One region of the Citrobacter meridianamericanus genome, then DNA from elsewhere that is predicted to be linked to it. Evidence: predicted binding sites of a transcription regulator. Region 1 holds the regulator's gene; each other region holds the start of a gene.

Region 1 (10,607 bases):
AACAGCAGTAAAAAGCCTTTCAACGTACCATTGACTGAACGGTCAGCCAGCTTGCCGCCAAAATAGTTACCGATTGAGAAGCCCACGCCAATCAGCACCAGCATACCGGTCACAAATGCTGGTGTGGCATGAGTGATAGTGTGCAGCACCGGTGAGATGTAGGTATAAAGCGTGAACATCGCCCCTGCTCCCAGAACGGTCGTCAGCAGAGCCGACAGCACCTGAGGACGCATAAGTACCGCCAGTTCGCTGCGGACATCCGGACGCTCTCCCGCCCCGCCTTTGGGTAATGAGAAGAACAGACTGACCATGGCGATAACGCCGAGCCCTGCCGTTGCCATGAACGACATGCGCCAGCCGATGCTTTCACCAAGCCAGGTCGCCGCCGGAACGCCGCCAATATTGGCAATGGTTAACCCCATAAACATGGTTGCCACGGCACTGGCCTGTTTATGTTTGGGCACCACACTTGCAGCAACCACAGAGCCAAGGCCGAAAAATGCCCCGTGATTAAGACTGGTCAAAATGCGTGATAACATCAGCGTGGAGTAATCCGGTGAAATCGCCGAGAGGACATTACCCAACGTGAAAATCGCCATCAGGAAAATCAACGCATTACGTCGCGCACGATGAGACAATAATAATGTCATCAGCGGAGCCCCCACCATCACGCCAACCGCATACGCGCTGATTAACATGCCGGCGGCCGGAATCGAAACATCCACTCCTTTGGCTATGACGGGCAATAATCCCATTGGCGAAAATTCGGTGGTGCCAATGCCAAACGCTCCGATCGCCAGCGCCAGTAAAGGATAATTGAGTTTCATATTGCGACTCCGTAACGTCGAGCCGTGGCGCGACATAAAATAAGAGTCAAAAGCATGACATTGATCGCAAAATTAATAAAGTTAACAAAATTGCAAAAGACTTTTGCTTATTCGCAAACAATAGAAGAGATAGACGAGCGGAAAGAGTGAGGGAGAGCTAACTCCCTCGAGGAAATTAATGCAGCGCTGCGGTCAGGCCACCCGCGACGATCAAACCCAGAACAATAATGGTAGTCACTAACGAAAATTTCAGATCGGTGCTCATCAAGTTTTCTCCTTTTTATTCCCACACAAAAAGTGATATTGCGCATTTTTACACACTTGAAAGCAAAAATCTCTCACGATTTATATTGATAACTGCTTTTAACTCTTCCCCTTTTCGTTAAGATCAGACAAAATTCCACGCTTACTTGATTAGCGTACCGGCCATTGACCCCTTCCTGACGTTCCGTGTCGTTTTCCCGGCGTGCCGCAACCCTTACGTTGCGCTAAGGGTGTGTGAAGGCAAACGTTTACCTGGAGTTTTCTCAGGAGCTTAGGATATGGTCTGGAGTGAGATGTAATGGCAACAATTAAAGATGTAGCGAAGCGAGCAAACGTTTCCACTACAACCGTATCACACGTGATTAACAAGACGCGCTTTGTCGCGGAAGAAACGCGTAATGCTGTCTGGGCGGCAATCAAAGAGCTGCACTATTCTCCGAGCGCAGTTGCGCGCAGCCTGAAGGTGAATCACACCAAGTCTATTGGCTTGCTGGCCACCAGCAGTGAAGCGGCCTATTTCGCTGAAATTATCGAAGCCGTTGAGAAAAACTGTTTCCAGAAAGGCTATACCCTGATTCTGGGTAACGCATGGAACAGCCTTGAAAAACAGCAGGCTTATCTGTCGATGATGGCGCAAAAGCGCGTTGATGGTCTGCTGGTGATGTGCTCTGAGTATCCGGAGTCGCTGCTTTCGATGCTCGAAGAATACCGCCATATCCCGATGGTCGTCATGGACTGGGGCGAGGCCAAAGCCGACTTTACCGATACCGTCATTGATAATGCCTTCGAAGGTGGTTACATGGCGGGTCGGTATCTGGTCGAACGCGGTCATCGTGAGATTGGCGTGATCCCAGGCCCAATGGAACGTAACACCGGAGCCGGGCGTCTGGCTGGCTTTATGAAAGCGATGGAAGAAGCGCTGATAAAAGTACCGGACAACTGGATTGTCCAGGGGGATTTTGAGCCTGAATCCGGCTATCGCGCCATGCAGCAAATTCTGTCACAGCCGCATCGTCCGACCGCCGTCTTCTGTGGTGGCGATATCATGGCGATGGGTGCGCTGTGCGCCGCTGATGAGATGGGACTGCGGGTACCGCAGGATATCTCGCTTATCGGCTACGACAACGTGCGCAACGCCCGTTTCTTCACGCCGGCTCTGACGACCATTCACCAGCCTAAAGATTCGCTCGGTGAAACGGCCTTCAATATGCTGTTAGACCGTATCGTGAATAAACGTGAAGAGTCGCAATCTATCGAGGTGCATCCGCGTCTGGTAGAGCGTCGCTCCGTTGCCGACGGCCCGTTCCGCGATTACCGTCGTTAAGACCGTTGTGCGGGAGCCTCATCTGGCTCCCGCAGCCACTCTTTGTTCAGCGTTTCGCTATCCCCTAAATAGTCCAACAGCCAGCTCAATGCAGGTGACGTATCGTTCTGTTGCCATGTCAGACAGCATGCGGCATCAGGAAATGGATTTTCCAGCTGTAGCGCGACCCACTTGCCGCTATCGATCCACGGTTTGGCAAAATGCGTCGGTACCATGCCAACACACAACCCTGCGGATAAGCAGGTAGCGGAAGATTCCCAGTCAGGCACCACGACACGTTTTTGGTTATCCAGCAGCCAGGTAATGCGTTTTGGCAGCGTACGGGAAGTATCTTCACGCACCAGCGACGGCCAGTTGCGCAACGTGTCGTCGCTAAGCGGCCCAGGCATTGACGCCAACGGATGATGGCTGGCCACCACGCAACTCCAGCTCAGCATTCCCATGTCGCGAAAGGTATAGCGTCCCCCCACCGGAATCGCCTGCGTGGCGCCAATTGCCAGCTCAACGCGGCCATCGGACAGCGCATCCCAGACGCCGTTAAACACTTCCTGGAAAACCAACAGTTCCACATCATCAAAATGACGATAGAAATCCACGATCATCTGTCGGGTGCGATCCGGGCGAACAATGTTATCTACCGCAATCGCCAGCTGTCCGCGCCAGCCGTTGGCAATTTGCTGACATTGCTGGCGGGTGATCTGCATTTTTTTGATAACAGAGCGGCCTTCTTTGAGGAACCACGCACCGGCAGGCGTCAACTCCACATCCCGATGACGTCGCTCAAAAAGCGGCACCGCCAGCCACTCTTCCAGCTGACGTACGGTGTAGCTTACCGCCGAGGGTACACGGTGCAACTCCTGCGCGGCCGAACTAAAGCTGCCATTACGCGCAACCGCATCAACCACTTCAAGTGAATATTCCGACCACATATTCTGCCTGCAAAAAATTTGAAATCAGTAAGCAAATATTAGCGTTTCACAGCAAGAATTACACTCACTACACTCAGCGGCATTGTTCTACTGCTAAAAAAAGAGAAATGATGATGCAACCTGGGAAAGGGTTTTTAGTCTGGCTGGCGGGTCTTAGCGTGCTCGGCTTTCTGGCAACGGATATGTATCTGCCCGCCTTCGCCGCAATTCAGTCCGATCTGCAAACGCCTGCATCAGCCGTCAGCGCCAGCCTTAGCTTGTTCTTAGCCGGTTTTGCCGTGGCACAGCTTCTGTGGGGGCCACTTTCCGACCACTACGGCCGCAAACCTATTTTGTTGCTGGGTTTATCTATCTTTGCTCTGGGTAGTCTGGGCATGCTGTGGGTTGAAAACGCCACAGGCCTGCTGGCGCTGCGTTTTGTTCAAGCCGTTGGTGTCTGTGCGGCATCGGTAATCTGGCAGGCGCTGGTCACTGATTATTATCCGTCACAAAAAGTAAATCGCATCTTTGCCACCATTATGCCGCTGGTCGGATTATCTCCGGCATTGGCGCCGTTGTTAGGCAGTTGGATCCTTGTACATTTTTCCTGGCAGGCCATTTTCGCCACCCTGTTTGCCATAACCCTAATTCTGATGCTTCCTGCCCTGCGCTTAAAACCAACGGCTAAAGCGCGCGACGACAGCCAGGATAAACTGACATTCGCCACCCTGCTACGCTCGAAAACCTATCGCGGGAACGTACTGATTTATGCCGCCTGTTCCGCGAGCTTCTTCGCATGGCTGACGGGCTCCCCGTTCATCCTCAGCGAAATGGGCTACAGCCCGGCAGTGATTGGCCTGAGCTATGTACCGCAAACCATTGCCTTCTTAGTCGGCGGTTACGGCTGTCGCGCTGCGTTACAAAAATGGCAAGGTCGTCAACTGCTGCCATGGTTACTCATCCTGTATGCGATTAGTGTCGTTGCCACCTGGGCTACCGGCTTTATTCACCATGTTGCGCTCGCTGAAATCCTGATCCCATTCTGCGTGATGGCGATTGCCAACGGTGCCATCTACCCTATCGTTGTCGCTCAGGCATTACGCCCGTTCCCGCAGGCGACCGGACGAGCAGCCGCATTGCAGAATACGTTGCAGTTGGGTTTATGCTTCCTGGCAAGCCTTGTGGTTTCCTGGCTGATCGCCACCCCGCTGCTCACCACTACCAGCGTGATGCTGACTACGGTGCTACTGGCGGCCGTAGGGTACAAAATGCAATCACAGAAAGCTGGCACCCCTCAAACAGACGACCGTGTGCAAATTGTCCACGGAGAGTCTCACTAATAATTACCGCGGGCTATTAATTAGCCCGCTAACAATTATATGTTGAATCATAAAAAATTCAGGCCTATACTGATTTCCGGTTTTTAAAAAAACGATAATTTTTATGCGGTAACGGGAACAAGAACGTTCTCGTATTCCCACGGATGGTCTTTTCGGCAAGGGTTCCTCCCTTCCTCTGTTCTACGTCGGATTATAGATTCACGGATTAATTTCGTGAGATTTCTCACACAGCCCAAAAAAGCGTCTACGCTGTTTTAAGGTTCTGATCACCGACCAGTGATGGAGAAGCTATGAGTTCATCGTGTATAGAAGACATCAGCGTACCGGATGATAACTGGTACCGCATCACCAGTGAATTGTTAAGCCGTGCAGGCATCGCCGTTAATGGTCCGGCACCGGCAGATATTCGCGTTAACAACCCTAGATTTTTCAAGCGCGTATTGCAGGAAGGATCGTTAGGTTTGGGTGAAAGTTATATGGATGGCTGGTGGGAATGCGACCGGCTGGACATGTTTTTTAGTAAAGCCCTGCGCGCCGGTCTTGAAAACCAACTCCCCCGCCATTTCAAAGATACACTGCGAATTGCAGCGGCTCGCCTGTTTAATTTGCAGACCAAAAAACGTGCGTGGGTTGTCGGCAAAGAACATTACGATTTAGGCAACGATCTCTTTTCCCGCATGCTCGACCCTTATATGCAGTATTCCTGCGCCTACTGGAAAGATGCCGACACCCTGGAATCTGCCCAGCAGGCGAAGCTGAAAATGATTGCCGAAAAACTGCAGTTGCAGCCAGGAATGCGGATACTCGATATAGGCTGCGGCTGGGGTGGCTTGTCCCAGTTTTTGGCATCACAATATGGCGTAAGCGTGGTAGGCGTGACCATTTCTGCAGAACAACAGAAAATGGCGCAAGCGCGTTGTGCGGGGCTGGATGTCACCATTTTGCTGCAGGATTATCGCGACCTGAACGACAAATTTGATCGCATTGTCTCCGTCGGCATGTTTGAACATGTAGGACCGAAAAATTACGCGACCTATTTTGACGTAGTCGATCGCAATTTAAAACCGGACGGTCTCTTTTTGCTGCATAGCATCGGTTCTAATAAAACCGACAATAACGTTGACCCGTGGATCAATAAATATATCTTCCCGAACGGCTGTTTACCGTCAGTTCGCCAAATTGCCAACGCCAGCGAGCCGCATTTTGTGATGGAAGACTGGCATAATTTTGGTGCGGATTACGATACCACCCTGATGGCCTGGCACGAACGTTTCATGAGTTCCTGGCCTGAAATCGCCGATAATTACACCGAGCGCTTTAAACGGATGTTCAGCTATTACCTGAACGCTTGCGCAGGCGCATTTCGCGCTCGCGACATTCAGCTATGGCAGGTGGTTTTCTCCCGCGGAGTTGAACACGGCCTACGCGTTCCCCGCTAATTATTATCGCCCCCGTGCTAACGGGGGCTTTACTCTCAGGCTCCTGCTTCACCTGTGACGTTGCTGATAGCGCTTTCTCGCGCCGCCAGCACACGCTCAACGGTATCAACCACCGCCTGCGTTTGCGGATCGATTTCGATATTGACCCGCGCACCCAGTTTTTTCTTGCCAAGCGTCGTACGCTCCAGGGTTTCCGGAATCAAATGCACGCAAAAGCGTGTCGGTGTGACTTCGCCTACCGTCAGGCTGATGCCGTCAATACCGATAAATCCTTTGTACAGGATATATTTCATCAGTGACGGATCCTGAACTTTAAACCACACCTGGCGATTGTTTTCTGAGGTCAGAATTTTCGATACTTCGGCAGTAGTCATAATATGGCCCGACATTAAATGCCCGCCGATTTCATCACTGAATTTTGCCGCGCGCTCAACATTGACCAAATCTCCGACCTTCAGATCCCCCAGATTTGTGATACGCAACGTTTCTTTCATCAGATCAAAGCTTATCTGGTTACCGTTGATTTCGGTGACCGTCAGACAGCACCCATTGTGGGCAACCGATGCGCCGGTCTCAAGCGCATCCAGCATATATTCAGGTAACTCCACAACATGCGTACGAAAATTTGGTTTTTCATCAATAGACACCAATTTCGCGGTGCCCTGCACAATACCCGTAAACATACTTCTAACTCCTGAACTCAATTAAGACATCTCTGCACAGCACAATAGCAGGTGGAAATTCAGGTTGCCAGCGATGCGCCGCTACTGCCTGTTTTTTCACTGGAGAATTACGTATTCCTCGCTACAATAGACTGAAATTTCCCCAGCTTTTTCTCCTTGCTGCCAGATAAGGCGGCTTTTTTAGTCTCTCAAATAACAACAATATAGTGGTGTACACGTGCAAAAGTATGTAAGTGAAGCGCGTCAGTTATTAGCTCTGGCAATTCCGGTGATTCTTGCGCAAATCGCTCAAACTGCAATGGGATTCGTTGATACCGTCATGGCGGGTGGATACAGCGCCACGGACATGGCTGCCGTCGCTATTGGAACGTCCATCTGGCTGCCAGCTATTCTGTTTGGCCATGGACTGTTACTGGCTCTGACGCCGGTCATTGCGCAACTCAATGGTTCCGGACGCCGCGATCGGATTGCCCATCAAATACGTCAGGGATTCTGGTTGGCGGGTAGCGTCTCCGTTCTGATTATGATCGTGCTATGGAACGCAGGCTACATTATTCGCTCCATGCATAACATCGACCCGGCTCTGGCGGATAAAGCCGTTGGCTATCTTCGCGCGCTGCTGTGGGGCGCACCGGGGTATTTGTTCTTCCAGGTAGCCCGTAACCAGTGCGAAGGTCTGGCCAAGACCAAACCCGCAATGGTGATGGGATTTCTCGGGCTGCTGGTGAACATTCCGGTTAACTACGTTTTCATTTATGGGCATTTAGGCATGCCGGAACTGGGCGGCGTGGGTTGTGGCGTCGCTACGGCAGCGGTTTACTGGGTAATGTTTATCGCGATGCTGTCTTACATTAAACGCGCACGCTCAATGCGCGACATCCGTAATGAGCGTGGTTTCCAGAAGCCGGACACCGCAGTAATGAAGCGTCTGGTGCAATTGGGTTTACCTATCGCGCTGGCGTTGTTTTTCGAAGTGACGCTGTTTGCAGTAGTCGCGTTGCTGGTTTCCCCACTGGGGATTGTTGACGTCGCCGGACACCAGATCGCGTTGAACTTCAGCTCGTTAATGTTCGTTCTGCCGATGTCTCTGGCTGCCGCCGTCACCATTCGTGTCGGTTATCGTCTGGGTCAGGGTTCCACGCTGGATGCCCAAACCGCAGCCAGAACGGGTCTGGGCGTCGGTGTCTGCATGGCCGTGGTAACGGCGATTTTCACCGTGACATTCCGTGAACACATTGCCCTGCTCTACAACAATAACCCGGAAGTTGTCGCTCTGGCAGCACAGCTCATGTTGCTGGCGGCGGTGTATCAAATATCTGACTCTATCCAGGTTATTGGCAGCGGTATCCTGCGTGGTTATAAAGATACCCGTTCAATTTTCTTTATTACCTTTACGGCCTACTGGGTGCTGGGTCTGCCGAGCGGCTATATTCTGGCGCTGACCGATCTGGTGGTTGACCGGATGGGGCCAGCAGGATTCTGGATGGGCTTTATTATCGGCCTGACTTCTGCGGCGGTGCTGATGATGCTGCGAATGCGTTTTCTACAACGCCAACCGTCAGCGGTTATATTGCAACGAGCTGCACGATAATACCCAAATAGCCGCCGTTGGCGGCTTTTTTCATCCTCAGAACGGACTGGCATTTTGGACATTCATCCATTCCTGACTGATGGGATGCCTGAAATGCAATTCACTGGCATGCAGCATCAGTCGCGGCGCCCTTTCAGTGCCTGGCAGCAGACAACCTCCATACAAATCACAGCCTAAAATCGGATGTCCTAACAACTGACAGTGGATCCGCAGTTGATGGGTACGCCCGGTTTCAGGCGTCAGTTGTACCCGGGTCAGGCAGAGTGACGCCCCATTTTCCTGGCGATAATGAAAACGCTCAACAACCTGATAGCGCGAGCGCGCGGGTTTGCCGTTGAAGGCGCAAATCGACATCCGTGGAAACAACGCCGGGTCTTTGGCTATCGCTGCGTCTATAACCCCTTCATCATTTTTCAGATGCCCACATAACAGCGCGCTGTACATTTTGCTTACCGTACGTCGACTGAACTGCTGGCAAAGCGCGGCGTTGATCGCTTTGTTACGGGCAACCACCATCAACCCTGAAGTGCTAAAATCGAGCCGATGTACCAGCGTGCAACCGGGATAAATCTGTACCAGCCGATGATGTACCGAATCGAGATTTTGCGGATTTTTCCCCGACAAACTTAGCAGCCCGGCAGGTTTATTGATAAGCACCAGATGTTCGTCCTGATAGAGGATCTCTATCTCGTCATGACAAGGCGGGGCAATAAAAGTATCGAGGATCGTAGACATGTGCGGCCAGAATGAAATGTGGGAGCAGATCATATCCAATTTTCACCAGACTGGCGAATTTGAGTCGTACAGGCATGATAGAGTGTGGGTTATCCCGAGTACGATGAGAGGGTTACACCGTGCAACAAATCGATTTCTATATGGTAGATGCCTTTACCACCACCACGTTTGGCGGTAATGCCGCAGCAGTATGTCCGCTCCCAGACTGGTTGCCCGATGAAACATTATTGAAAATGTCGCAGCAGCATAACCAGTCAGAAACCGCTTTTTTTGTCGTCAACGAGAATGGCTTTGAGTTGCGTTGGTTTACCACTCAGGGAGAAATCAATCTGTGTGGACATGCCACGCTTGCCGCCGCACATGTCATCTTTGAACATCTGGACTACCCAGGTACGACCCTCCATTTTGCCACTCGATTCGTGGGGCCACTGACGGTCACGCGCAGCGGTGAATGGCTGACGCTTGATTTTCCTGCCTGGCAAAGCGAGCCCACCGAACCGCCCGCCTTACTGCTGGAAACATTAGGCATCACCGAATACAAGGAAGTGCGTGTCGCGCGCGATTATATGATTGTTTTGGATAATCAACAGCAGGTTGAGGCTGTACGCCCGGACATCCACGCCATGCTTCCGTTGCGGAAAATGGTTTGTATCACCGCGCCGGGTGACGGGCAATACGACTTCGTCAGCCGTTTCTTCTGTCCGGGTGAAGCCGTAGCGGAAGACCCTGTCACGGGCTCGGCACATAGCATGCTGATTCCTTACTGGGCTGCAAAACTCAATAAATCACAGATGCTGGCACGCCAGGTCTCTGCGCGCGGCGGAGATTTACGCTGCCAGTTGGCAGGAACGCGTGTTTATATCGGCGGACAGGCAATCACTTATCTAACTGGGAAAGTGCTGTTGCGCTAGCAGCTCTCCCCGAATTAACCAATCCAAGGAGGATTTATGGCGAACAAACTCGTGCAGATACACTTTGATTTTCATGGTCCGTTTGGCGCTGAGATGTCGAATCAGCTTGTTGAACTGGCCGAATCCATCAACCAGGAGCCGGGGTTCATCTGGAAAATCTGGACCGAGAACGAAGCAAACCACGAAGCCGGTGGCATCTACCTGTTTCAGGATGAAGTCAGCGCGCTAGCCTATATCAAAAAGCACACTGCCCGTCTGAAGCATCTGGGAGTGGAAGACGTGACGTTCAAAATCTTCGATATTAATGAGCCGTTAAGTAAAATTAACCACGGTAATATTGGCTAATTTTTTGCTTCAGACGCCCCTCCCCGGGGCGTTTCACCACTGATACTGCTTTCCCCTCGTTAAAACCGAAACCTCCCTGTTCCCACTCAGCATAGCTTTTACGTTAACCACATTTGCAATAGTTCACAAAATCAGCACCTGTGAAAATTATCACTAGCCTGACGTTGCATGAAAGCGTATAAAATAATACAAAATGTATTATTTTATACAAAATGAATTATCATCAACATCAGGAGATTC
Region 2 (10,607 bases), 1.2 Mb from region 1:
AAAACCTCTGCCGCGCTGGCGAAAATGCAGGAACGCGGTTTACCGTATATTTCTGTACTGACCGACCCAACGATGGGCGGTGTTTCCGCAAGCTTCGCAATGCTGGGCGATCTCAATATTGCCGAACCGAAAGCACTGATTGGTTTTGCGGGTCCGCGTGTTATCGAGCAAACCGTACGTGAGAAACTGCCGCCGGGATTCCAGCGCAGCGAGTTCCTGATTGAAAAAGGCGCTATCGATATGATTGTCCGCCGTCCGGAAATGCGCCTGAAACTGGCAAGCATTCTGGCGAAGCTGATGAATCTTCCTGCGCCGAATCCGGATGAGCCGCGTGAAGGCGAGGTGGTACCTCCGGTACCCGATCAGGAATCAGAGGCCTGATAACTTACTCTATGGATTTCGAGTTGCAGGAAGGCGGCAAGAGAGTGAACCCCGATGAGCTTGCGCAGGCAAGTGATTCGGGTGAGCGAGAGCAGCCAATACACCTGCAGCTTGAAGGACGACGAGTAAAAAAGGGCAGGGCCAACTGGCGCTGCCTTTTGCTTTTTTCTACGTAATAAAATTACAGGCATCATGGACAATAAACGTATTCCTCAAGCCGCGTCGCCCCTGGCGTCGTGGCTTTCTTATCTGGAAAACCTGCACAGTAAAACCATCGATCTGGGCCTTGAGCGTGTAAGCCAGGTGGCGCGCAAACTGGGTGTGTTGAAACCCGCGCCATTTGTGTTTACGGTGGCAGGAACCAACGGAAAAGGCACGACCTGTCGTACGCTGGAATCTGTGCTGACCGCAGCAGGCTATAAAGTCGGGGTCTACAGTTCGCCGCATCTGGTGCGCTACACGGAACGCGTGCGCGTGCAGGGGCGTGAACTGTCGGAATCAGCGCATACCGCATCGTTTGCTGAGATCGAAGACGCGCGTGGCGACATTTCTCTGACCTACTTTGAATACGGTACGCTATCAGCGCTCTGGTTGTTTAAACAGGCGCAATTGGATGTCGTTATTCTGGAAGTGGGGCTGGGCGGGCGTCTTGATGCCACCAATATCGTTGATGCTGATGTGGCTGTGATCACTAGTATTGCGCTTGATCATACCGACTGGCTGGGCCCGGATCGTGAAAGCATTGGTCGTGAGAAAGCGGGAATTTTCCGCGCAGAGAAACCGGCTATCGTTGGCGAACCGGAAATGCCTTACACCATCGCGGATGTCGCGCAAGAGTGCGGGGCAATTTTGCAACGCTGCAGCGTGGACTGGCGCTATGCGGTAACTGAGAACGACTGGTCGTTTACGGATAATCACGGAACGTTGGCGCATCTGCCGTTGCCACAGGTTCCCCAACCTAACGCTGCTACCGCACTGGCCGCGCTGCGCGCAAGCGGGCTAAAAGTCAGCGAGCAGGCCATTCGTGACGGCATCAAACACGCGATTTTGCCCGGACGCTTCCAGATTGTGAGCGAGTCGCCGCGAGTGATTTTCGATGTTGCCCATAACCCGCATGCGGCGGAATATCTGACCGGACGTCTGAAAAAGTTAGTGAAAAGCGGGCGTGTACTTGCGGTTATCGGTATGCTACATGATAAAGACATTGCCGGTACGTTAGCCTGGTTAAAAAGCGTGGTTGACGTTTGGTACTGTGCGCCCCTGGAAGGGCCGCGTGGCGCAACGGCAGAACAATTGCTGGAGCATCTGGGCAAAGGCAACGCCTATGACAGCGTGGCGCAGGCATGGTCTGCGGCACTGGCTGAGGCGAAGCCTGAAGATACCGTGTTGGTGTGTGGATCGTTTCACACTGTCGCACATGTCATGGAAGTAATAGACGTGGGGAGAAGCGGTGGCGAGTAAGTTTCAGAATCGATTAGTCGGCACAATTGTGCTGGTCGCGCTGGGAGTGATTGTGCTCCCCGGGTTGCTTGACGGGCAGAAAAAGCATTATCAGGATGAGTTTGCGGCGATCCCTCTGGTGCCGAAACCCGGCGATCGCGATGAACCAGACATGATGCCTGCGGCAACGCAGGCGCTGCCGACCCAGCCGCCGGAAGGGGCGGCAGAAGAGGTGCGTGCGGGTGATGCTGCCGCGCCATCCTTAGATCCTTCACGTTTGACGACGGCCAACAGCGCAGAGTTGGATCCTGTCCCTGCGCCCGTAGAGCAGCCGAAGCCTAAACCGAAGCCGCAGCCTGTTGCCGTCGCTCCGACGCCTGCACCGGCCCCAGCACCTAAACCGGCCGCTGAAGAACCGCCAGCGCCAACCGGCAAGGCGTACGTCGTACAGCTCGGGGCGCTGAAAAATGCGGATAAGGTCAATGAGATCGTGGGTAAACTTCGTGGCGCGGGCTTCCGGGTATATACTTCCCCGTCAACGCCGGTGCAGGGTAAAATAACCCGCATTCTCGTCGGGCCGGACGCCTCCAAAGATAAGCTGAAGAGCTCGCTGGGCGAGCTGCAGAAGCTCTCTGGTCTGAGTGGCGTCGTGATGGGGTACACCCCTAATTAAGGGATTGCGCTATTTACGGCGCAGCTCTTATTCTGGCCGGATACGGTGTTTTCACCGCTATCCGGCAGTGCCCGAAGAGGCATAAAACGGTATGGCGTTGAAGATTTTTTCAGCGCCATTTTTATTTACGCGTGGAAAGGAAATCCCTACGCAAACGTTTTCTTTTTCTGTTAGAATGCGCCCCGAACAGGACGACAGGGCGTAAAATCGTGGGACACATATGGTCTGGATTGATTACGCCATTATCGCGGTGATTGGTTTTTCCTGTCTGGTTAGCCTGATCCGTGGCTTTGTTCGTGAAGCATTATCGTTGGTGACTTGGGGTTGTGCTTTCTTTGTCGCCAGCCATTACTACACTTACCTGTCTGTCTGGTTTACGGGCTTTGAAGACGAACTGGTTCGAAATGGGATTGCTATCGCGATACTGTTCATCGCGACACTTATCGTCGGCGCTATCGTTAACTTTGTGATAGGCCAACTGGTAGAGAAAACAGGTCTGTCGGGAACCGACAGAGTGTTGGGGATCTGCTTCGGTGCTCTGCGCGGAGCGCTGATTGTCGCCGCCATCTTGTTCTTTCTCGATACGTTTACCGGTCTGTCGAAAAGTGAAGACTGGAGTAAGTCGCAGCTGATCCCGCAGTTCAGTTTCATCATCAGATGGTTCTTTGACTATCTGCAAAGCTCGTCAAGTTTCTTGCCCAAAGTATAAACTTTGGGTTGTTGCTGAACGAGGAAAAGACGTATGTGCGGTATTGTCGGTATCGCCGGTGTTATGCCGGTAAACCAGTCGATTTATGACGCGTTAACGGTGCTCCAGCATCGTGGCCAGGATGCCGCTGGCATCATCACCATTGATGCCAACAACTGCTTCCGCTTGCGTAAAGCTAACGGAATGGTGAGCGACATTTTTGAAGCGCGCCACATGCAGCGTTTGCAGGGCAACATGGGCATCGGTCATGTGCGTTACCCAACGGCTGGCAGCTCCAGCGCCTCCGAGGCTCAACCTTTCTATGTCAACTCACCGTATGGCATCACGCTTGCCCACAATGGCAACCTGACCAACGCGCATGAGCTGCGTAAAAAGCTGTTTGAAGAAAAGCGCCGCCACATCAATACCACTTCAGATTCAGAAATTCTGCTGAATATTTTCGCCAGTGAGCTGGATAACTTCCGCCACTACCCGCTGGAAGCCGATAATATTTTTGCCGCTATTGCGGCAACCAACCGCCAGATCCGCGGTGCCTATGCCTGCGTGGCGATGATTATCGGTCACGGTATGGTTGCCTTCCGCGATCCGAACGGCATCCGTCCGCTGGTGCTGGGTAAACGTGATATTGGCGATGGTCGTACCGAGTACATGGTGGCCTCCGAGAGCGTAGCACTGGATACGCTGGGCTTTGAATTCCTGCGTGACGTAGCTCCTGGCGAAGCGGTCTATATCACCGAAAAAGGTCAGCTGTTTACCCGGCAGTGTGCGGATAACCCAGTCAGCAATCCGTGCCTGTTCGAGTATGTTTACTTTGCACGTCCTGACTCTTTTATCGACAAGATTTCCGTCTACAGCGCCCGTGTAAACATGGGTACCAAGCTTGGCGAAAAAATTGCTCGTGAGTGGGAAGATCTGGACATCGACGTAGTGATCCCGATTCCGGAAACCTCGTGCGATATCGCGCTGGAAATTGCCCGCATTCTCGGTAAGCCGTACCGTCAGGGTTTTGTGAAAAACCGCTACGTGGGCCGTACCTTTATCATGCCGGGCCAGCAGCTGCGCCGTAAATCCGTGCGCCGTAAGCTGAACGCCAACCGTGCGGAATTCCGTGATAAAAACGTGCTGCTGGTGGATGACTCTATTGTACGCGGTACCACCTCTGAACAGATTATCGAGATGGCGCGTGAAGCCGGAGCGAAGAAGGTGTATCTGGCCTCTGCTGCCCCGGAAATTCGCTTCCCGAACGTTTATGGTATTGATATGCCTACGGCGACGGAGCTGATTGCACATGGTCGCGAAGTGGACGAGATTCGCCAGATAATTGGCGCAGATGGTCTTATCTTCCAGGATCTGAACGATCTGATTGAAGCCGTTCGCGCTGAGAACCCGGATATTCAGCAGTTTGAATGTTCAGTGTTTAACGGCGTGTACGTCACCAAAGATGTCGACCAGCAATATCTCGATTTCCTCGACTCCCTGCGTAACGACGACGCCAAAGCGATTTTGCGTCAGAACGAAGCGGAAAACCTTGAGATGCACAACGAAGGTTAATGATATCGCCAGCGGCAAAATGTCGCTGGCTTTCATCAGTCACTAACTACGCCGAAGCGAATAGCGTATTTCTGTACCTTGTATTGCAGCGTCGTTCGAGAAATATTGAGACTGCGTGCCGCAGCGGCAATATTTCCCTGACAGGTATTTAGTGCCGTTTCAATCAGGCTTTTTTCGAACCTGGCTACCTGTACATCAAGGGAGCCATCTCCCTCAGACTCCGCGCGTACTGGGCGGCTGACAACGGTTGGGATATCCGTAACCCCTAAGCTTAATTCTTCCTCTTCAAAGACAATTTTTTTTAGCATTCCGTCGTTTTCTTGCATAATCATGCTGCGCACGATGGCATTTTCCAGCATCCTGACATTGCCGGGCCAGGTATGATGTAACAAGGCAATACGTGCGGCTTCGCTCAGACCATGTATATCTTGCGGCACATCATTACGGTATTTATCGATGAAATAATTAGCCAGTAGCGCAATATCTTCCGGACGTTTGCGTAAAGGCGGAAGGGTGAGCATACCCACATTCAGACGATAAAACAGATCTGCGCGTAGCTTACCTGTTTGAATCAGCCGTGCGGGCGTTTCATTCATTGCCGCAACGATACGTACATCAGAATGGATCTGCTGTTGACCGCCCAGCCGCCAGAACGTTTTATCCTGGAGAAAACGCAGGAGCTTACTTTGCATCTCAATGGGCATCGCGTTTAGTTCATCCAGAAAGAGCGTTCCTCCGTTGGCCAGTTCCAGATACCCCTGACTATTTTCTGCTCCGGTGTACGCACCGCGGACAGTACCAAAAAGTGTACTTTCGATGAGCGTCGGCGGGAGTGCGCCGCAGTTCAGGGCAATAAAAGGTTTGTCAGCGCGTTTACTACATTGATGGATGAGACGAGAAAAAAGCTCTTTACCGGTTCCTGTTTCGCCAACGATAGTCACTGGAATATTGCTGGCTGCCAGACGTTTTGCCTTCGCAATGTTGTGCAGCATTTCCGCATTCTCAGTAATGATTGCGTGGTGTTTTTCATGGCGATCGGCATAGAGCAGATGGTTTAGTTCAACAACCTGCTCCTGCAGCCGCCTGACGCCGGACATATTCCTGCCAATTTCAATCACGCCAATCATACTGCCATCGCTTGACCAGAGCGGGGCGGTGGTATGTTGATAATCTACCGCCTGGCCGCGTGCGTTATAGTAAATCTGGTAGTGTCCAATATATTCCACGCCCTTCTTCAATGATGAAAGCATGGTGCTTTGCGTCTCTTTCATGCTCGGATAGACGTCCAGCATATGTTTTCCTAATGCCTGCTCAATGCTATATCCATCCAGATCCGCGCTTTCCTGGTTGTAGTAGACATACTCGCCACGTTCATTGATCACCGCCAGGGGTTGGTGGATGAGGTCGAAGAAGCGGGAGAATATTTTAAGTGCTGCAGCCAGCTCTTTGTTGGTCGAAGCCATAGCCGGATTCCTTCTTTTCCTGTTTTTCACTGCATCATTATAGAGATGACGAATTTTCGTCGTTTTGATGAATAACATGCTAAGTGACAAAAAATATAATTCGCTATTATTTATAACGTATTGATTTTTAATAAATAAAAACATGGCATGCCTGTTGCTATATATCCATCAAATGAATGTGGATTCTTGTGATGAAAATAAGCAGAGGATGTTATGACTGATTCGATTATTCAAAACTACAACCAGTTACGTGAGCAGCTGATAAAGAACGATCGCCGTTTCCAGCAAAAAGAGGGGCACTTGTGTTTTGAAGGCGTGGATCTGGATGCGTTAGCACGCAAGTATCCTACCCCGTTCTATGTGTTCTCTGAGTCAGAGATCATTCGTAATATCAACGAAATTCAGCAGGCGTTCGCTGCCCACAAAAACACTAAAACTTTTTTTGCTTCTAAAACCTGTTCAGTAATGGGCGTTCTTCAGGCCATTCGTGACGCAGGAATTTGTGCAGAGGCAAATTCGCAGTATGAAGTGCGTAAATGCCTGGAAATTGGCTTTCGTGGCGATCAGATCGTTTTTAACGGCGTAGTGAAAAAACCTGCAGATCTGGAATATGCCATTGCCAACGATCTGTACCTGATCAACGTCGACAGCCTATATGAACTGGATCATATCGACGCGATCTCCCGTAAATTGAAGAAAGTTGCCAATGTCTGCGTGCGCGTGGAACCCAACGTTCCTTCTGCGACACATGCAGAGCTGGTGACGGCTTTTCACGCTAAATCGGGGCTGGATCTGGAGCAAGCGGAAGAAACCTGTCGGCGGATTTTGGAAATGCCTTATGTCCATCTGCGCGGATTGCACATGCATGTGGGCGACCAGGTGCCGGAGTCGGAACCGTTTGCCAAAGCGACAAAAGTGCTGGTGGATGAATCCCGACGCCTGGAAGAGGTTCTGGGCATTAAATTTGATCTTATCAACGTAGGCGGCGGTATCCCTGTGCCCTACAAATATGATGAAGAGAATGGTGATCCGCTGAAAGACAACATGTATGCCGGGATAACGGCGCAGGACTTTGCTGATGCGGTTATTCGTGAAGTTCATAAATGGCGTACGGATGTGGAGATCTGCATTGAGCCTGGGCGTAAAGTGACCGGCTCGGCTGCGGTCCTGTTAACCGAAGTTGCCTGTGAAAAACGTAAAACGAACTACGACCTGAACGGCAATGTGGAATGTCATGTTGAATGGAAATTTGTTGATGCCGGATACAGCGTGCTGTCAGACAGCCAGCATTTTGACTGGTTCTTCTACGTCTACAACGTCTCCAGAATGACCGATGCTCACGATGCGTGGATCAAACTCGCCGGACCGCTGTGTGATGGCGGTGACTATTTCCATATGGGCGTGAAGGGGGAAGAGTTCCTGATGCCGCAGAACACGCAAATCGGCGATATCGTCGCGTTTCTGGATGCGGGCGCTTATACCATCGAAAGCCAAACCGTGTATAACAACCGCCCACGCTCAGCTGTTGTGATGATAGACAAAGAGGGTAAAGACCGCTTAATCCGTCGGGAAGACAGTTACGAAGATATGGTCAAGTACGACATTTATTAAATCTCATTTTGGGACTCCGGCAGCGGCTGGAGTCCGTGAGTCAGGTGATTCGAAGAGGGCAGTGATGCCCCTGAGTGCATAACAGGAGATGGCCATGAGTAACAATAGTTCTGGCTTACTTGGCATCAAAGATATTGTCTTTATGAATGTCATTGCCATTCTGAGTTTGCGGCAAATACCCAATGTCGCGCCCTACGGCGCTTCAGCAATGTTGCTGTGGGTGATCGCCGCATTCTGTCTGTTCTTCCCTCTGGCGATGGTGTGCGGTGAACTGTCGACCGGATGGCCGAAAGATGGCGGGATATTCGTCTGGATCAAAGAGGCGTTTGGGAAACGTATCGCGTGGATAGTGGTGGTGTGCTTCCTCTTTTCCTGCGTGTTGTTTTTTCCCTTGATGCTTCAGTTCGGTTTTACGGCGTTGGGGTACATGATAGGCGGGGGCCTCGCAGAGAATAAGGCCTTTATTGGTATTGGTTCGGCGGTGATTTTTTGGTTGCTGACGTTAATGAATATTCGCGGCATGGAGTGGACCAAAATTATCAATAGCGTCAGCGCCTGGTGCGGCGTGTTCATCCCATCCGCCATTTTGATTATCCTGGCTATTGTGTGGTTGGCGACCGGGCATAAGATGCAAACCGATTATGCGACGGCGGCGAACTGGGTTCCTGATCTGAGCCATTGGGATACTATCGTCTTTCTGTCGAGCATGATGTTTGCTTTCGCCGGGCTGGAAGTCGCGCCAATGATTGCCGGACGTACGCGCAATCCGCAACGTGATTTCCCGCGCGCGATGGCGGTTTCTGCAGCCGTTATTGTTGGGATTTACATGGTTGGTACCTGGGCGCTGAACACACTGTTACCCGCGGGAAAAACCGATATTGTGGCGGGTGTGATGCAGGCAATGCATGCCGCGGCGGATACGTTACATATGCCCTGGCTGATCCCGGTAATGGCAATCTGCATGTTCTTTGGTGCATTAGGCCAGATCAACTCCTGGCTGGTAGGTCCTATCTACATGCTTCAGGAAGCCTCGCGTGAGGATAATTTGTTAGGGGATAAAATTGCCCGGTTGCATCCAGTCTGGAAAACGCCAGCCTTTGCGCTGATTGTTCAGGCAATAATCGTTACGGTACTGTGTTTCTCAACCTTTATCTCCCCGAGCGTCGCCGCAGCATACTGGATGCTGACTGCATTGACGACCATCACCTATTTCATTCCTTATCTGGTGATGTTCCCGGCATTCTGGCGTTTGCGTCAGACGCAACCGGATACGCCCAGAAGCTTCAAAATCCCTGGAAAAGTCTTACCTGCCGTCCTGCCTGCACTTGGATTTATCTCTATTGCTTTTGCTGTCGCATTACTGTTTATCCCGCCTTCACAAATTGATATGGGAGGATATTTCCAGTACGCCGGCAAGATCGTGGGTGGCGCGTTGCTGGCCGTCATCGTTGCTGAATGTATCTATCACCGGGCCCAGAAACGTAACGCTCGTCTGAGCGTGGCAGGAGGAAAATAAAATGTATATGCCAATCCTGGAAATCAATTTACGCAAGCTGGAAGAAAATGCCCGAACGGAAAAAGCGCTGTTAGCCAGCAGTGGGATTGAGGTCATGGCCGTCAATAAAGTTTTTGATGGCTGTATTGAAACCGCACAGGCGGTATTTGATGGCGGCATTAAGGTGATTGCAGAATCGCGGACCTATAACCTGAAAAAAATCCGTGAAATCGGCTGTACAACCTGTCTGCTCCGCAGTCCTTGCCTGAGTGAGATTGAAGATGTTATCCGTTATGCCGATATCAGTCTGAACAGCGAACCCATCATCCTGCGGGCGCTATCTCAGGAAGCCCAACGCCAGGGGAAAACGCATCAGGTATTGCTGATGGTGGATATGGGGGATTTACGCGAAGGTATCTGGTTCACCGAGTATTCACACATTCTCAGCACCATCCGGCTCATTCAGGAATTGCCTTGCCTGGAACTGTATGGCCTGGGAACTAACTTCAACTGCTATGGCACGGTCTTGCCGACGGTAAAAAATGGTGAAGATTTTCTGGCACTGGCCGCACGAGTCGAGCAGGACAGCGGTGTGGCAGTTCGCCGACTCTCTGCCGGTAATTGCACCAGCTACCATTTACTGGATAAAGGTATTTGGCCTAAGGGGTTAAACCACCTGCGTATTGGGGGGCTACATGAGTTCGGCATTGAATATGTCGAGATGAAGTATCTGAATGAATTTCATCACTCTACAAAACCGGTGGAAAAAGCCTGTTCCGACATGTATGTACTTGAGGCAGAGATTATTGAGCTGAACAGCAAGCCAACAATACCCGTTGGAGAACTTGGCGTAGACGCCTTCCTGCAAACAAAAACCTTTGTCGATCATGGCACGCGTTTGCGGGCGTTGTTGGCATTTGGTCGACAGGATGTCCCTTCCGATAACTGTGTGCCTTGCGATGACAATATCACCATTCTGGGACAAACCAGCGATCATACGCTGGTGGATATTGAAGCATGCGAGCAGCCGCTGAAAGTCGGGGATATCATCCGCTTTGAACTCGACTACACAGGGCTTCTGATGGCCTGTCAGACGAAGGGCGTTGCCACGCGGTTTATTCGTTAAGCCACTGCCGCCACAGTAGTGCATATGTGGCGGCGTCTCTGACCCTTTCTGAGACAGGGAGTGACCATGAGTACCCTGCAAGCGCTACCCCCCGTCGAACCTGAAAATGGATTACGACGAAACCTCAAAAAGCGTCATTTGCTGATGATGTCGCTCGG
Region 3 (10,607 bases), 310 kb from region 1:
GGCGAAATCATCATCCCGTTCACCGACTAATAAAACTGAGGGCGCTGATGCGCCCTTTTTTTCGATATTACATTTATTCTGCAAGTAAAGTAATCGTGTGACCATCAAGTACGATCTTCCGGGCATCATCAGGATCGAACGCAGCGCGTTTCACGATTAGCCGCCAGTTTCCCTTCTCCCTATCCGGATCGCGAAACAACGCGAATATCCGCCGGTTGAGCGGGTACCCAATCCAACGCCTGCGCAATATTCTCTGCCAGCGTTTCAGTAAAACTTTCCTCTACCCGTTGTAGTACTGCTTGTGGTGTCAGAATATGTTGGGTCAGGCGATTCCCCAGCAGCAGCGCAACAGCTGCTTCTCCAGTCCCTTCAGGCTTATCGGGATCAACCTGTAACGCAATAATGAGTAGCACTGTCTCTTCGCGGATTCGATCATCCAGCCAGTTGTCGACCACGCTCACTCCATGCCCAATAACAGGCTCCAGGCATTGACGTATATCGTAGTTTTCCCATGCGTTACGCCAGAGAGAATGCAACCGCTGGGCGGGTAATGACGTATTCACTTCAAACAGCAGAGCGACCGGGTGATTCTCCGGTAGTTGCTTAAGATGGCGTGCAATTCCTGCGACTAATCTGTTAAAAATTTGCTGAATCAGGTCATCTCGCGTCATTCCGCTCTGGATTGGCAGCCTACTTAGACGATAACTGTTATTGCCGTGCCATGAAGGCTGCATATGCAAGATTTGTTTATTCTGGGTCAACACCCCCACTGATGAGATATTCGTCTGTTCAGGCTCGATATGCGCGGTGATAAATGTACTGTGTAATATCTGTAACGCGCGCCGCCCACGTCGAATTTCACTTAACAACAGTTCTTCCCTTCGTTTATTCCAGGCGTTAGCCTGAATTAATGCCGGAAGATAAATCATCATGCGCAACCAGATTGCGGTTAGCCAAACGATAAATGGCAGCACGACCGCTATTATCCAGAATGCCGGTGCGTCAAATGACATTCCGGTAAAATAGCCCCAACCGAAGCCAGGAATCAGTAATCCCGCAAGGCTTTTGAACCAACGGCTACCGATCGGAAAATCGGGTTTCTGAGCCGCAGGAGGGATCAGCTTTAATTTAACGGGCATGATTTATAATCGCTAAAGGGAAACGGGAACGGCAAAATACGGTAAAAACGGGCTTACAGTCTGGCGTCACTCACGGCGCCGTGCGGGATTCAGTGTCCATCTCTTCCGGCCAGTGAATATGTCCCCACTGCTGGGGATGCTCCGCAAACCGCGCTTCCTCTGGTACCGGCTGGTACTGCATATAGCGGCAGCAGTAGCACCACAACTCGCGGATCTCCACCGGCCATTCTGTCCACGGGTTCCAGCTGCTGCGCCGGTGTTCATAAATATAGATTTTCTGCCGTTTCCGGTTTAAACGCACAGGGGTACCACGGGGCGTGTGATAGGTCATTCTGATTAAAAGTTTAAAAAAGAGAGGAAAAAGACTACACCCATCATTGAGACTAGAAAAATTCTTATATCCCACCAAAATAATATAGGGCTAATTGAAAAGAAAAAAATAAACGGCACTAAGAGAAAGGCAAAAGTATCACCTCCGCTCCATGAAATCTGATTTTCATAACGGGGAATTTCCAGCCAGATGTCATTCTTTTCATTCAGCCAGATAGCATTGGGCTCCACACCATGCTCCAGCCACTGAACCGGCAGATCCGCCTGCCATCTTTCCGCCTGCGGGCTCAGCACGGAGCGGCGATAGAAAGGGTTTCCAGGATGTTCTCCTGGCATCGTATCAGCGCTCTGGCACTGTTTAGTTGTTCCGCCGGAGGATACTGATGCACGACGCTGCGCTTTATTCCCTGATTTCTGATTAGCCATACTTCACCCCTTGATATTAACCGTTAATGACAGGCCATCTTGCGGATTGTATTTATTTTTCCAGTAGGCACGGGTTTCACCCGCCCCTGGATAAGAGCCTGCGCGTCAAACTCTGCGCACCAGACGCCCCATGGATGCATAACGCCTATCCGGGAAATACCTTCATCATCGAGGGAGTTAATCAACGTTTGCTGCTGGAAGTACTGGGGAGAAAGGAGGATTCCTTTTGTCCACAACGGACGACAGATCTTCATAGCACCTCCTGTGCATTCGCGTTTCAATTCGGGCATAACGTAAATTAATACTTAAGCCAAAATTATTTGTTATGTAATTAATTATTATCATGCATATAATTACACTTGATAATAAAAAAATTTACGCACAACAACAAGAGCAAGAGGCACTAAACACAGCCGTTATTTCTATCTGGTACCGAGACTTTTTTACGTGCAAACGAAAACGTTTCCGCTTATCCTTTGTTTCCGGCAAAAAAGACTATCCTCAGCCGGAGCATATTGATGACTGCACCATCCCAGGTTTTAAAGATCCGCCGCCCAGACGACTGGCATCTTCACTTTCGCGACGGCGACATGTTAAAAACTGTCGTGCCTTATACCAGTGAAGTCTATGGTCGCGCCATTGTGATGCCGAACCTGGCTCCGCCCGTCACCACGGTTGACGCGGCTATCGCTTACCGCCAGCGCATTCTGGACGCGGTACCTGTCGGACACGATTTCACGCCATTAATGACCTGCTACTTAACGGATACGCTGGACCCCAACGAGCTGGAACGTGGATTTAACGAGGGTGTTTTCACCGCCGCAAAACTCTATCCGGCCAATGCCACCACCAACTCAACGCATGGCGTAACCTCTGTTGATGCCATCATGCCGGTGCTGGAACGGATGGAAAAATTAGGTATGCCGCTGCTGGTGCATGGTGAAGTGACGCATGCGGATATCGATATTTTCGATCGTGAAGCGCGTTTTATTGAAACGGTGATGGAACCGCTGCGTCAGCGTTTGACTGCGCTGAAAGTGGTGTTTGAACATATCACCACTAAAGATGCTGCCGAATACGTGCGGGACGGTAACGAGCTTCTGGCGGCGACCATTACGCCACAGCATCTGATGTTTAACCGCAACCACATGCTGGTCGGCGGGATTCGCCCGCACCTGTACTGTCTGCCAATCCTTAAACGTAACGTCCATCAACAGGCGCTGCGTGAACTGGTCGCCAGCGGATTTAGCCGTGCGTTCCTTGGTACCGACTCAGCGCCGCATGCGCGTCATCGTAAAGAATCCAGTTGCGGCTGTGCCGGGTGTTTTAACGCCCCGACCGCGCTGGGCAGCTATGCCACCGTGTTTGAAGAGATGAACGCGCTGGCGCATTTCGAAGCCTTCTGCTCACTCAATGGCCCGCAGTTCTACGGCTTACCGGTGAACGAGAGCTTTATTGAGCTGGAACGCCTCGAACACCGGGTTCCGGAGAGCATTGCGCTGAAAGACGATACGCTGGTGCCTTTCCTGGGTGGCGAAACGGTACGCTGGTCAGTAAAAAGCTAAAAAAAGTGTAGCCAATTGCTGCGGATAACTGTATAAATAAACAGTATATTCCACAGGGGGCTACTATGCGTATTGAAGTCACTATTGCTAAAACTTCACCTTTACCTGCCGGTGCAATTGACGCACTGGCGGGCGAACTCTCCCGTCGTATTCATCATCATTTTCCGGATAACGAAGATAATGTTACCGTCCGTTATGCTGGCGCAAACAATCTGTCGGTCATTGGCGCGACAAAAGAGGACAAAGAACGCATCAGCGAGATCCTGCAGGAGACATGGGAAAGCGCAGATGACTGGTTCATCAACGAATAAATAATGATATGCAGTGATGTTTTTTTGCCGGGTCGCCCCGGCTTTTTTATACGCACTATCTTTTAATCAATCGCGCATTCCTTACAACGAACTTTTAATTTAATAATTAATTCCTGGTCATATTTTAACCACAACACCAAAATAATTGTGCAACATGCTAAAAAAAATGAATAACATGTTGGTTTCTTAGTCAGAAAACGCTGAAAACAAAAAATTTATGCACTGCCCTCTTTAAATTTTCAATGAATACCCTTATTTATTGATATACTGAAGTTGCTTCAGAAAAAACGCATTGAACCTCGAAAACCGTTGTCTAGTAACACGAATTAGGGGGCATGATGGAAAAGAATAATGAAGTCATTCAGACTCATCCACTTGTAGGATGGGACATCAGCACTGTTGATAGCTATGATGCGCTGATGCTGCGTTTGCACTACCAGACCCCGAATCGCCCGGACCCGGATGGGACTGAAGTTGGTCAAACGCTCTGGTTAACCACTGATGTTGCCAGGCAATTTATTTCGATATTAGAAGCAGGAATCGCTAAAATTGAATCCGGCGATTACCAGGTAAATGAGTATCAGCGACATTAAACCTGATACATCCAACCATCAAAAGGCACCTTATCGGTGCCTTTCTTATTTCCAGGTTGAATATTCCGGGTCAGTTATTTACTCTGCTATACCTGTCATACTTCAAGTTGCATGTGCGTTGGCTTTCCTCGCTCACCCCAGTCACGTACTTATGTACGCTCCCGGGGATTCGCTGTGTCGCCGCCTTCCTGCAACTCGAATTATTTAAGGTATACTATCGCGATTGCAGAGAGAAGCGGATGAAATACGACTTAATCATTATTGGCAGCGGTTCCGTGGGTGCCGCAGCCGGATACTATGCCACTCGCGCCGGTCTGAAGGTACTGATGATCGATGCGCATATGCCCCCGCATCAGCAGGGCAGCCACCACGGCGACACTCGATTAATTCGTCATGCTTATGGCGAAGGTGAAAAATACGTTCCGCTGGTGCTGCGTGCGCAAACATTATGGGATGAACTGTCCACCCAAAATGAAGAGCCAATTTTTGTTCGCTCCGGTGTTATCAATCTCGGTCCGGCAGATTCCACCTTCTTAGCAACCGCGGCGCAAAGTTCAAAACAGTGGCAACTCAATGTTGAACAACTGGATGCAGAAGCCATCATGGCTCGCTGGCCAGAGATTCGCGTACCTGAAAACTATATCGGCCTGTTTGAAGCCGAGTCAGGTTTTTTACGCAGTGAATTAGCGATTAAAACCTGGATCCGCCTGGCAGAAGAAGCCGGTTGTGCGCAGCTATTTAAATGCCCGGTCAGCGCAATTCACCACAGTGATGATGGCGTGACGGTAGAAACCGCCGACGGTGACTATCACGCGCAAAAAGCGGTGATTTGCGCCGGAACCTGGGTGCAGGCATTGGTGCCTGAACTACCAATACAACCGGTACGTAAAGTGTTCGCCTGGTATCAGGCTGATGGGCGCTACAGCGTTAAGAATAACTTCCCTGCTTTCACCGGCGAACTGCCAAATGGCGATCAATACTACGGTTTCCCGGCAGAAAACGATGAGCTAAAAATTGGTAAGCACAATGGCGGACAGGTAATTCATTCTGCAGATGAACGTAAGCCGTTTGCCGCTGTCGCCAGCGACGGTTCTGAAGCCTTCCCATTCCTGCGCACAATTCTGCCAGGCGTTGGCTGCTGCCTGCACGGTGCGTCCTGCACCTATGATAACTCACCGGATGAAGACTTCATTATTGATACTCTACCGGAGCATGACAACACGCTGATCGTTACCGGACTAAGCGGACATGGCTTTAAGTTTGCCTCCGTACTGGGAGAGATTGCGGCAGACTTCGCCCAGAATAAACCGTCTGACTTTGACCTGACTCCCTTCAGGTTGAGCCGCTTTAAGCGATAATAAATGGATGGCCTCGTTGATGAGGCCATTTTTAATGACAGGAATAACGTTGATGCGTCGCATCTTTCACTATCTGGTTAATAATATTCGCGAGCACCTTATGCTCTACATTATTTTATGGTCGCTGCTGGCAATCATGGATGTGATATATATTATGTTTTTTTAATCTTGTTGCGCTGACAATAATTGACACAAACTGATATTAACTTAAAATTCATTGCAATTAACTGAATAATGGAAACAACTCCAACCCCGTCAAATTAAGCCTTAACTTCCGCCACCCTCTGATTCCTTGATGATTACTTAATAATTCAATCAATTTTATTGAATTAAAAATAAATATCATCATCATTGTTATTTATTAGTTGCATTAATGTCTTTTCCGCGCCATTTTCATTCACTTCTGAAATATCTAATGGTGTGATTATGCAATTCAATAATAGTCCTCAGCGCTATGGCGTGGTGTCTGCCGCATTACACTGGCTGATTGCGATTGCTGTATATGGCATGTTTGCGCTGGGCTTGTGGATGGTCACACTCAGCTATTACGACGGCTGGTATCACCAGGCCCCAGAACTGCATAAAAGCATCGGCGTTCTGCTCATGTTAGGGCTGGTTATTCGCGTTGTCTGGCGGTGGATCTCACCACCGCCTCCTGCGTTGGCAAACTATTCCCGTTTTACTCGCATCGCTGCGGCTCTGGGTCACCTCGCGCTATACACCTTGCTGTTTTCTATTGTCATTAGCGGATATTTGATTTCCACCGCTGATGGCAAAGCGATAAGCGTATTTGGCTGGTTCGATATTCCTGCGACCCTTGCTAATGCGGGCGCTCAGGCCGACCTCGCCGGTAGCCTGCATCTGTGGCTTGCGTGGAGCGTAGTGATTTTATCGCTTCTGCACGGCGTGATGGCGCTGAAACATCACTTTATCGATAACGACGATACCCTCAATCGCATGTTGGGAAAATCGTCATCTGACTATGGAGCTTAAAATGAAAAAAAACCTGCTGGGACTTACACTCGCCTCTCTGTTATTCACCACCGGGTCGGCCGTGGCGGCAGATTACAAAATTGACAAAGAAGGACAGCATGCCTTTGTTAATTTCCGTATTCAGCATCTGGGTTACAGTTGGCTGTACGGCACATTTAAAGATTTCGACGGTACGTTTACCTTTGATGAGAAAAACCCCGCAGCCGATAAGGTAAACGTGACCATCAACACCAATAGCGTTGACACCAATCACGCCGAACGCGATAAGCATCTGCGCAGCGCAGACTTCCTTAACGTTGCTAAATTCCCACAAGCGACCTTTAACTCCACCAGCGTGAAAAAAGAAGGAAACGACCTTGATATCACGGGTAATCTGACCCTGAACGGCGTTACCAAGCCCGTTACGCTGGACGCAAAACTAATTGGTCAGGGCGGCGATCCGTGGGGCGGCACGCGCGCTGGTTTTGAAGCACAAGGGAAAATTAAGTTAAAAGACTTCAACATCACCACCGATCTCGGCCCCGCGTCTCAGGAGGTCGATCTGATCATCTCAGTGGAAGGTGTGCAACAGAAGTAACGTGTGAATGGCCGGATGGGGCTCAAGCCACCATCCGGCATAGCGACTATTGCGCAGGATCCGGAATCCCCAGTTTGGTATTCAGGCGACCGCGTGACTTATTAAAGATTTTGTTGCCACTTTCACGCCCCGCGCGACGACGGCGTTGCTCCTCTTCCGGCAACTCACTCTCTTCGCAACACTGCTCGCTACAGCAGCCTTTAAACTTCTGCGCACAGGACTGACACTGGATAAACAGCAGATGGCAGCCGTCATTTTTGCAATTTGTATGGCTGTCGCAGGCGGTTCCACACTGATGGCAATGCGCAATAACATCTTCAGAGATCCTTTCGCCCATCCGCTCGTCAAAAACAAAGTTTTTACCCACGAAGCGCACCGGAAGTCCCTGTTCTCGCGCCTTGCGGGCATATTCAATAATACCGCCTTCAATGTGCCAGACTTTACTAAATCCATTGTGTTTCATCCAGGCACTGGCCTTCTCACAACGTATGCCGCCCGTGCAGTACATAACGATTTTTTTATCTTTATGCTCCTGCATCATTTCAACCGCTTTCGGTAACTGATCGCGGAACGTGTCTGCCGGGATCTCCAGCGCATTCTCGAAATGGCCCACCTCATATTCATAGTGATTACGCATATCAATAAATACCGCGTCAGGATCGTCCAGCATGGCATTCACTTCCGCCGCCTTCAGGTAATCACCCACGTTGCTGGCATCAAAGTTCGGATCGTCAATCCCATCCGCCACAATGCGTTCGCGCACTTTCATACGTAGCACCCAGAAAGATTTCCCGTCATCATCCAGCGCGATATTCAGACGTAATCCGTTTAATGCGGGGTCAAACGCATACAGTTGCTGGCGGAGTGCCTCGACATTGCTTTGCGGCACGCTGATTTGCGCGTTGATGCCTTCATGGGCAAGATACACGCGCCCAAAGACGTTCAACGCAGTGAACATCTGGTACAACGCATCTCGTGTGAGTTGAGGATCATTGATCATGAAATATTTATAGAACGAGATGGTTGTGCGCGGCTCAGTCTCGGCCAGCATTTTGGCTTTAAGAGCATCGTTTGAAATGCGGTTGTGTAACACTGGCATGGTGTACGTATCCTGCAAAAAGGGAGAAAATGAAAATCGGCGGCATAATAAAGCAAACATCGCCAATTTACATCCACACATTTTACGCTACATTTCTTACTCCATTATAAAATCGCAACAACAATTGCTGATTTAATCACCATTCTCCCGTCGCAAATTTTTGATACGCGCGAAAAAATGCGACAATACAGGGAATTGGTCGTTTGAAGACAGGATAGACATGACGAATTTACCCAAGTTTTCGGCTGCGTTACTGCATCCACGTTATTGGTTAACCTGGCTGGGCATTGGCATCCTTTGGTTAATCGTGCAGTTACCCTACCCGATTCTTTATAAGTTAGGCTGCGCATTAGGTCGACTGGCGTTACGTTTGATGAAACGTCGGGCTAAAATTGTTTCCCGTAATCTTGAACTGTGCTTTCCACAGATGGGCGAACATGAACGCCAGCAGATGGTCGTCAGGAACTTCGAGTCTGTGGGCATGGGCGTGATGGAAACTGGAATGGCCTGGTTTTGGTCCGACAAGCGCATTTCACGCTGGACAGAAGTTATCGGGATGGAACATATCCGCGACGTTCAGGCGCAAAAGCGGGGAATTTTGTTAGTGGGCCTGCACTTTTTGACTCTGGAACTGGGTGCGCGCCAGTTTGGCTTGCAGGAGCCGGGGATCGGCGTGTATCGCCCTAACGACAACCCGCTGCTCGACTGGCTACAAACCTGGGGGCGTATGCGCTCGAATAAATCAATGCTCGATCGTAAAGACCTGAAAGGAATGATTAAAGCGTTGAAAAAAGGCGAAGTGGTTTGGTATGCGCCGGATCATGACTACGGTCCTCGCGCCAGCGTGTTTGTCCCGCTTTTTGCTGTTGAGCAGGCCGCAACAACCTCCGGAACATGGATGCTGTCACGCATGTCGAACGCCTGCCTGGTACCGTTTGTTCCTCGCCGCAAGCCGGACGGCAAAGGATATCAATTGATTATGCTGCCTGCGGAGTGTTCACCACCGTTAGACGACGCGGAAACTACGGCGGCGTGGATGAATAAGATCGTTGAACAATGCATCATGATGGCGCCAGAGCAGTATATGTGGCTGCACCGACGCTTCAAGACGCGTCCCGAAGGCTCCCCTTCCCTGTACTAAAGCACTGTTGCAGTCCACTGGACTGCAACCCCTTTCCTACCCACTTTAGGTTTAACTGCTATCCGCATTGCAGCAACTATCTACCAGGCGCATAATTAGCCTGCTTACTTATATTCAATCGATAGCGCAAACAGCGCGCCACACTGCGGAACGCTATGTCACCCACAGAAGCCCCCATAAACTGGAAACGTAACCTCACCGTTGCCTGGCTCGGTTGTTTTTTAACCGGCGCAGCATTTAGCCTGGTTATGCCCTTTTTACCCCTCTATGTCGAGAGTCTCGGCGTCACAGGTCATAGCGCCCTGAACATGTGGTCAGGCCTGGTCTTCAGCATCACTTTTCTCTTTTCCGCCATCGCCTCTCCTTTCTGGGGTGGTCTTGCCGATCGCAAAGGGCGAAAAATCATGCTGCTGCGTTCCGCGTTGGGCATGGCTATTGTGATGCTGCTGATGGGCCTGGCGCAAAATATCTGGCAGTTCTTGATCCTGCGAGCACTATTGGGGCTACTCGGCGGTTTCATTCCCAACGCCAATGCACTGATCGCCACCCAGGTTCCGCGCAATAAAAGCGGATGGGCGCTGGGAACGTTATCAACCGGTGGCGTCAGCGGCGCACTCCTCGGACCGCTGGCAGGAGGCTTACTTGCCGACCAGTATGGGCTACGCCCCGTTTTCTTTATTACCGCCAGCGTGCTGCTACTCTGCTTTATTCTGACGTTATTTTTTATTCGCGAGCATTTCCAGCCGGTGAGCAAGAAAGAAATGCTGCACATTCGCGAAGTTGTAGCCTCGTTAAAGAACCCCAAACTGGTGCTGAGCCTGTTTGTTACAACGCTGATAATCCAGGTAGCAACCGGCTCCATCGCGCCAATTCTGACGTTGTACGTTCGGGAACTGGCCGGCAACGTCAGTAATATCGCTTTTATCAGCGGCATGATTGCCTCTGTACCTGGTGTAGCTGCGTTAATTAGCGCTCCAAGGCTTGGCAAACTCGGTGACCGAATTGGCCCAGAGAAGATCCTGATTGTTGCTTTGGTCATTTCCGTGCTGCTGCTTATTCCAATGTCGTTTGTACA

Evidence for each region. Region 1 encodes PurR, which represses purine synthesis genes. Its sites were predicted from a motif close to CANGCAAACGTTTGCNTG; they were not measured.
Region 2: cvpA (colicin V production protein) is a predicted target of PurR. The motif match lies at 2,642-2,659, and genes of this name have one in related genera.
Region 3: pyrC (dihydroorotase) is a predicted target of PurR. The motif match lies at 2,348-2,365, and genes of this name have one in related genera.

Annotation. Positions count from the first base shown of each region.
Region 1 is NZ_CP101036.1:2,956,031-2,966,637, forward strand. It holds gene NMD08_RS14495 (MFS transporter) at 1-827, opposite strand, end outside; gene cydH (cytochrome bd-I accessory subunit CydH) at 1,003-1,092, opposite strand; gene purR (HTH-type transcriptional repressor PurR) at 1,390-2,415, shown strand; gene punR (DNA-binding transcriptional activator PunR) at 2,412-3,344, opposite strand; gene punC (purine nucleoside transporter PunC) at 3,458-4,663, shown strand; gene cfa (cyclopropane fatty acyl phospholipid synthase) at 4,954-6,102, shown strand; gene NMD08_RS14525 (riboflavin synthase) at 6,138-6,785, opposite strand; gene mdtK (multidrug efflux MATE transporter MdtK) at 7,003-8,376, shown strand; gene NMD08_RS14535 (RluA family pseudouridine synthase) at 8,413-9,111, opposite strand; gene NMD08_RS14540 (PhzF family phenazine biosynthesis protein) at 9,231-10,022, shown strand; gene NMD08_RS14545 (monooxygenase) at 10,059-10,367, shown strand.
Region 2 is NZ_CP101036.1:1,765,672-1,776,278, forward strand. It holds gene accD (acetyl-CoA carboxylase, carboxyltransferase subunit beta) at 1-381, shown strand, start outside; gene folC (bifunctional tetrahydrofolate synthase/dihydrofolate synthase) at 574-1,842, shown strand; gene dedD (cell division protein DedD) at 1,832-2,494, shown strand; gene cvpA (colicin V production protein) at 2,715-3,203, shown strand; gene purF (amidophosphoribosyltransferase) at 3,237-4,754, shown strand; gene NMD08_RS08440 (sigma-54-dependent Fis family transcriptional regulator) at 4,790-6,217, opposite strand; gene NMD08_RS08445 (alanine racemase) at 6,431-7,828, shown strand; gene NMD08_RS08450 (APC family permease) at 7,923-9,344, shown strand; gene NMD08_RS08455 (alanine/ornithine racemase family PLP-dependent enzyme) at 9,346-10,449, shown strand; gene NMD08_RS08460 (amino acid permease) at 10,516-10,607, shown strand, end outside.
Region 3 is NZ_CP101036.1:3,264,420-3,275,026, forward strand. It holds gene NMD08_RS16070 (lipoprotein) at 1-30, shown strand, start outside; gene NMD08_RS16075 (hypothetical protein) at 180-1,139, opposite strand; gene NMD08_RS16080 (DUF6708 domain-containing protein) at 1,210-1,440, opposite strand; gene NMD08_RS16085 (hypothetical protein) at 1,476-1,895, opposite strand; gene NMD08_RS16090 (hypothetical protein) at 1,919-2,149, opposite strand; gene pyrC (dihydroorotase) at 2,414-3,460, shown strand; gene dinI (DNA damage-inducible protein I) at 3,526-3,771, shown strand; gene bssS (biofilm formation regulator BssS) at 4,110-4,364, shown strand; gene solA (N-methyl-L-tryptophan oxidase) at 4,604-5,722, shown strand; gene NMD08_RS16115 (YceO family protein) at 5,775-5,888, shown strand; gene NMD08_RS16120 (cytochrome b) at 6,149-6,715, shown strand; gene NMD08_RS16125 (YceI family protein) at 6,717-7,292, shown strand; gene NMD08_RS16130 (rhodanese-related sulfurtransferase) at 7,339-8,391, opposite strand; gene NMD08_RS16135 (Kdo(2)-lipid IV(A) acyltransferase) at 8,612-9,532, shown strand; gene mdtG (multidrug efflux MFS transporter MdtG) at 9,688-10,607, shown strand, end outside.